2 linked regions of the Rhodoligotrophos defluvii genome follow. Each later gene encodes a partner of the first gene's protein in a complex. Links are inferred from orthologs where the notes say so. Each region holds a gene or a part of one and is shown in the gene's direction. Other genes may lie near its edges.

What was found.
Region 2: the proteins of pabB (region 1) and E4P09_RS24795 are in contact, whole or in part, in a solved structure (PDB 8RP0), measured with the Escherichia coli proteins. The link is inferred for Rhodoligotrophos defluvii from one-to-one orthologs.

The regions. Positions count from the first base shown.
Region 1 is NZ_SZZM01000002.1:64,592-67,897, forward strand. Bases 7-2,998 are described here. They hold pabB (aminodeoxychorismate synthase component I), read left to right. Parts: upstream 7-756; coding sequence 757-2,241; downstream 2,242-2,998. Other genes in these bases: E4P09_RS09445 (FAD-binding oxidoreductase), read right to left, coding at 7-41; E4P09_RS09450 (thioesterase family protein), read left to right, coding at 247-732; E4P09_RS09460 (aminotransferase class IV), read left to right, coding at 2,225-2,998. Also shown: more of E4P09_RS09445, read right to left, coding at 1-6; more of E4P09_RS09460, read left to right, coding at 2,999-3,058. UniProt on the Escherichia coli protein: Part of a heterodimeric complex that catalyzes the two-step biosynthesis of 4-amino-4-deoxychorismate (ADC), a precursor of p-aminobenzoate (PABA) and tetrahydrofolate.
Region 2 is NZ_SZZM01000009.1:3,654-6,966, forward strand. Bases 304-3,302 are described here. They hold E4P09_RS24795 (anthranilate synthase component II), read left to right. Parts: upstream 304-1,510; coding sequence 1,511-2,095; downstream 2,096-3,302. Other genes in these bases: trpE (anthranilate synthase component I), read left to right, coding at 304-1,514; trpD (anthranilate phosphoribosyltransferase), read left to right, coding at 2,104-3,120; trpC (indole-3-glycerol phosphate synthase TrpC), read left to right, coding at 3,125-3,302. Outside these bases: more of trpE, read left to right, coding at 1-303; more of trpC, read left to right, coding at 3,303-3,313. UniProt on the Escherichia coli protein: Part of a heterodimeric complex that catalyzes the two-step biosynthesis of 4-amino-4-deoxychorismate (ADC), a precursor of p-aminobenzoate (PABA) and tetrahydrofolate.

The DNA.
Region 1 (3,306 bases):
GCGACCCCGGCAGCTGACCTCGTTCTGGCAGGCTCACCCATGCTGGGCATCCTCCTGAGTTACGTTTTCCGCCGAGCAGACCATCTCTCCGCAGCATCATGCCCCGCATGGGAAACGCGATGCCGCAGCCACCCGCAACCGGTCTTGCACAGTTGCCATCGTCTGCTATGGCTTTGGGCCCGGCCACGCCCGTTCGTTTGCGGCGGCGCCGGGCAGCCAGATGATCTCGGGGACACCAGGAAATCCATGAAGTTCAGCGCACCCTTCGAATCGACAGTCATGCGGGTCGAGCCGCAGTGGATTGATTATAACGGCCATCTCAACATGGCCTATTACAGCGTGCTGTTCGACCGCTGCACCGACGAGGCCTTCGCCTTGTTCGGCCTTGGTCCCGACTACGTCAAGCAAAAGAACGCCTCGTTCTACACCCTGGAGGTCCACATCACTTATCTCCGTGAGCTCATGGTTGATGCACCGGTCAGGGTCACCCTGCAGCTTCTGGATTATGACGCGAAGCGCTGCCATATCTTCCAGGAGATGTACCATGCCGAGGAAGGGTTCCTGTCGGCCACCTCCGAGCAGATATCCCTGCACGTGGACATGAACTTGAAGAAGAGCGCGCCTTTTCCGGATGACGTGCTGGCCCGCATCAAAGCCATGCGCGAGGCTCATGCCGACTTGCCGATACCCCCGCAGGTCGGCCATGTGATTGGCATACCGCGCAAGGCCTGACGCGCCGCCACCGAGGACAGAGGGATGACGGTTGCTGCACTGGCAAGATCAGCTGGCATCGAGAGCCGATCGGTGCAGCCGCTCGTCCGCCCTATTCCATATCGTGACCCTCTGACCGCCTTTGCCTCGTTCGCCGACCAGCCGATGGCGCTGCTGTTCGACTGCCCCGCGGTGGAAGCGGCGCGCAGCCGCTATGCCTATATCTGCGCATCGCCTTTCGCCACCGTGCGTGCGGCCGGCGACCGGGTCACGGTGACCACAGGCGCCGAGGTCAGGCGCTGCCAGGCCAATCCTTGGGATGTGCTGGCGAATGCTGTCCGTCCCTATCGGATGGTGTCGCTGCGCGACGGTCTACCCCCTTTCCAGGGCGGCGCCGCCGGCCTGCTCGGTTATGAGCTCAACCGGCATCTGGAACACGTGCCCGGCCCCAATGGTCAAGGGCTTGCCTGCCCCGACATGGCAGTGGGCCTCTATGACGTGATCGCCGCCTTCGACTGTATGGAGCGTCGGGCCTGGATCATCTCCTCGGGCCTGCCCGCGCGCGGCGATGCCGAGCGGCGCCGACGGGCGGAGCAGCGCGCCGACTGGCTCGAGGGTGCGCTTGCGCTGGCGGAGGCACTGCCCAGCCTCAACACCGCTGCGCGCGCCACCGTCAGGGCCGAACTGCCTCGCGAAGACTATCTCCAGCGAATTGCCCGCGTGAAGGATTATATTCTCGCTGGAGACATTTATCAGGCGAACTTCACCCAACGCTTCATGGCGCCCCTTCCCTCCGGGCTCGCGCCGTTCGACCTCTACCGGCGCCTGCGCGAGCGTAGCCGCGCGCCATTCTCCGTCTATCTCAACATCGATCCGGACACCGCCCTGCTGTCGGTCTCGCCCGAGCGTTTCCTCAAGCTCGACGGCTTCGGACATATCGAGACCCGCCCGATCAAGGGCACCCGCCCGCGCGGACGGGATGCGACGGAGGACGAGGCCCTCGCCCGTGAGCTCATCGCCAGCGAGAAGGACCGGGCCGAGAACCTGATGATCGTTGACCTCATGCGCAATGATCTCTCTCGTGTGTGCCTGCCCGGCTCGGTCAAGGTGCCAACCCTGTTCGGGCTGGAGAGCTTTCCGGCCGTGCATCACCTGGTGTCGGTGGTGGAAGGCCGGCTCAGGCCCGAGCACGACGCTATCGACCTGCTGCGGGCCGCCTTTCCCGGCGGTTCCATCACCGGTGCCCCGAAGATCAGGGCCATGGAGATCATCGCCGAGCTGGAGGTCGCGCCTCGCGGCCCCTATTGTGGCTCGGCCTTCTGGCTCGGCTTTTCCGGCAACATGGATTCGAGCATCCTCATTCGCTCGCCCGTCGTTGCCGATAGTCAGGTCATCATCCAGGCCGGTGGCGGCATCGTGGCCGACAGCGATCCCGAAGAAGAATACGAGGAAAGCCTGGTCAAGGCCCGCGCCATGATCGAGGCCGTGCAAATCACCTCCGGCCAGCCTGACCATGCAGATCTCGATTGACGGCCGCATCGTTCCCGCGGCGGAGGCCTCCGTGCCGGTGGCCGACCGCGGCTTCACCCTCGGCGACGGCCTGTTCGAGACCATGGCGGTGCATGAGGGCCGGGTGTTGCGGCTGGAGGCGCATCTTGCCCGTTTGCGCCAAGGGCTTGCGGCCCTGCGCCTGCCGCTGGCCTTGCCTGACCAAGATCTGGCAGACCGTATTCATGCCTTGGTGGCCGTCAATAACTTGCGCGAAGGCTCGCTCCGCCTCACGATAACCCGTGGCCAAGGTCCCCGCGGCCTCTTGCCGGCCGACCCGCCCCGGCCCGGCGTGATCATCACGGCCAGCCCCTGGGCAAGCCGGCCGACCGAGATTGCGGCGATCATCGCCCGCTCCACCCGCCGCAACGAGCACTCGCCCCTCTCGCGCGTGAAGGCGCTGGGCTATCTCGACAGCATCCTGGCGCTTATCGAGGCGCAGGAGCAGGGCGGGCAGGAAGCCATCCTGCTGAACAGTGCCGGGCTCGCCGCCTGCGCCTCCGCCGCGAACCTGTTCGTCATGCGTCAGGGTAAGCTGCTGACCCCGCCCGTGAGCGACGGCGTGCTGCCGGGCATCGTCAGGGGTGAGATCATCGCGCGCCACGGAGGACAGGAACGCTCGCTTGACCCCGCCGACCTCGCCGCAGCCGACGAGATCATCCTGAGCAACAGCCTCGGCCTGCGCTCGGTGGTGAGGCTCGATGAAAAGCCGATCGGAGCCGGCGCCGCGGGGCCTGTTGCACGGCAACTCGCCGCGGCTATCCCCTTCCCTGGCCATTCACGCCATTGCCGCGCTTGACGCGGCAATCCAGGGCCAAGCGGAACGCCCTTGCCGTGGCGGTTTTGGAGAAAGATAAGCTATTTCCGTCATTGCCGCGCTCGACGCGGCAATCCAGGGCCAAGCGGAACGCCCTTGCCGTGGCGGTTTTGGAGAAAGATCAGCTATTTCCGTCATTGCCGCGCTCGACGCGGCAATCCAGGGCCAAGCGGAACGCCCTTGCCGTGGCGGTTTTGGAGAAAGATCAGCTATTTCCGTCATTGCCGCGC
Region 2 (3,313 bases), on another replicon or contig:
CCGAAGCCGAATTCGAAAACTTCGCGCGCCTTTATGACCAGGGCGCCGCGCAGGTCGTATCCACCCGCCTGGTCGCCGATCTCGAAACCCCCGTCGCGGCCATGCTCAAGCTGGCCCGCGACGAGCGCTACAGCCTCCTGCTCGAGTCCGTCGAGGGCGGTGCCGTGCGCGGCCGCTACTCGATCATTGGCCTGAGGCCCGACATCGTCTGGCGGGTGCGCGACGGCAAGGCGGAGATCAATCGCCAGGCCCTGGCCAAACCGGACGGCCCGTTCACACCGCTGGACGAGGAGCCGCTGACCGCGCTCCGCAGCCTCATGACGGAATCGCGCATCGACTTGCCCCGTGATCTGCCGCCCATGTCCGCCGGCGTGTTCGGCTATATGGGCTATGACATGGTGCGCCTGATGGAGCGCCTGCCCGAGCCCGGTCCCGACGTGCTCGGCGTGCCTGACGCCATCCTGGTGCGGCCGACGGTGATGGCCATCTTCGATGCCGTCAAGGACGAGGTCACCATCGTCACCCCCGTCTTCCCCAAGCCCGGCCTTTCGGCCAAGGCGGCCTATGCCCAGGCCGCCGAGCGGCTGGCGGAGGTGACCGCCTCCCTCGACCGGCACTTGGACCATGGCATGCGCGAGCGCTGCGATGCGGCCGCCATTGCTGCGCCGGTGTCAAACACGCCGCCGGAAGAGTTCAAGGCCATGGTGCGCCGCGCCCAGGACTACATCCTCGCCGGCGACATCTTCCAGGTGGTGCTGAGCCAGCGGTTTGAGACCGCGTTCTCGCTCAGCCCCTTCTCGCTCTACCGCGCCCTGCGTCGGGTCAACCCCTCGCCCTTCCTCTATTTCCTCAATTTCGAGGATTTCTCCCTGATCGGCTCGAGCCCCGAGATCCTGGTCAGGGTTCGCGACGGCAAGGTGACCATCCGTCCGCTGGCCGGGACTCGGCCGCGTGGCGCCACCCCTGCGGAAGACGACGCGCGGGCGAAGGAGCTGCTGGCCGATCCGAAGGAACGCGCCGAGCACCTCATGCTCCTTGACCTCGGGCGCAACGACGTAGGCCGCGTCGCCAAGATCGGCTCCGTCACGGTCACCGACCAGTTTGCCCTCGAATTCTATAGCCAGGTGATGCATATCGTCTCCAATGTCGAAGGCCGGCTCGACGAGCGCTATGATGCGATCGCCGCCCTGGTCGCCGGCTTTCCCGCCGGCACGGTATCGGGCGCACCGAAAGTGAGAGCCATGGAGATCATTGCCGAGCTCGAGCGCGACAAGCGCGGCCCCTACGCCGGCTGCGTCGGCTATTTCTCGGCCAATGGCGACATGGACACTTGCATCGTGCTGCGCACGGCCCTGGTCAAGGATGGCAAGATGTATGTGCAGGCCGGTGCCGGCGTCGTGGCCGACAGCGACCCCGAGGCCGAGCTGCAGGAATGCGTGAACAAGGCGAAGGCGCTGTTCCGCGCCGCCGAGGAGGCGGTCCGTTTCGCCGGAGAGGCGAGGATGGGACAATGATCATTCTCATCGATAACTACGACAGCTTCACCTATAACCTCGTGCACTATCTCGGCGAGCTCGGCGCCGAGGTGCGCGTCTTTCGCAACGACGCGATCACCGTGCCCGAAGTGATCCAGGCGGCCCCGGATGCCATCGTGCTCTCTCCTGGGCCCTGCACGCCCAACGAGGCCGGCATCTCCGTCGAGCTCATCGAGAAGGCCGGTGCCAGTATACCGGTCCTCGGGGTGTGCCTCGGCCACCAGGCCATCGGCCAGGTCTATGGCGGCAGGGTAGTACGCGCGCCGAAGGTGATGCACGGCAAGCTGTCCACCATCCACCATTCCGGACGTGGCGTGTTCCGCGGCATCAACGATAACTTTCAGGCGACCCGCTATCACTCCCTCATCGTCGAGCGGGACACCCTGCCCGACAGCCTTGAGGTCACTGCCGAGACCGACGACGGCGTCGTCATGGGGCTGCAGCACAGGCAGCACCCCGTCTATGGCGTGCAGTTCCACCCGGAAAGCATCGCCTCGGAATATGGCCATCAGCTGCTGCGCAACTTCCTCGACCTTGCGCAGCGTGCCAAAGCGGCCTGAGCGGCGTCATGGCGGATCTCAAACCCTTGATCGCCAGGGTCGCTGAAGGCCGCTCCCTCACCCGCGAGGAGGCCAAGCAGGCCTTCGACATCATGATGTCCGGCGAGGCGACGCCCACCCAGATCGGCGGCCTGCTCATGGCCCTCAGGGTGCGCGGCGAGACGGTGGACGAGATCACCGGCGCAGTCGAAACCATGCGCGCCAAGATGACCCGGGTGGCCGCGCCGGCTGACGCCATCGACATCGTCGGCACCGGTGGCGACGGCGCCCGCACCTACAACATCTCCACCTGCGCGGCTCTCGTCACCGCCGGCTGCGGGGTCAAGGTCGCCAAGCACGGCAACCGGGCCCTGTCCTCGAAATCCGGCGCCGCCGATGCCTTGGCCGCGCTCGGGGTGAATATCGAGGCCTCGCCCGAGACCATCGCCCGCTGCATCGAGGAAGCCGGCGTCGGCTTCATGTTCGCCCCGTCCCATCACGCCGCCATGCGCCATGTGGGCCCGAGCCGGGTCGAGCTCGGCACCCGCACCATTTTCAACCTGCTCGGTCCCCTGTCCAACCCGGCCGGGGTGCGCCGTCAGGTGGTCGGCGTCTTCGCCCGGGAGTGGCTGGAGCCCCTCGCCCAAGTGCTGCGCAATCTCGGCACGGAGCGGGTCTGGGTCACCCATGGCGCCGATGGGCTCGACGAGGTCACCACCACCGGGCCAACCTATGTGGCCGAGCTCAAGGACGGCGCCGTCCGCACCTTCGAGATCACCCCCGAAGACGCTGGCCTCCCCCGTGCGAGCTTGGATGCCTTGCGCGGCGGCGAAGGCGCCGAGAATGCGCGCGCCATCCGCGACGTCCTCGCCGGACATCCCGGCCCGTTCCGTGATATCGTGCTTTTGACCAGCGCGGTCGCGCTGCTGGTGGCCGATGAGGTGTCCTCGCTGGGCGAAGGTGTCGAGCGGGCAGCGGCCTCCATCGACAGAGGTGCCGCTGCCGCCGTGCTGGAACGGCTGGTTTTCGTATCGAACGGACGATAGCGCCATGGCCACCATCCTCGACGAGATCGCAGCCTACAAGCGCGAGGAAGTCGCCGCAGCGAAACGGGCAAGGAGTTTCGCCGACCTCGATCGCGAGGCCCGTGCTTGCCCCACACCCCGCGGTTTTGCCACCGCCCTGCGCGAGAAGCTCGCGGCGGATGCTTACGGTCTCGTCGCCGAGATCAAGAAGGCC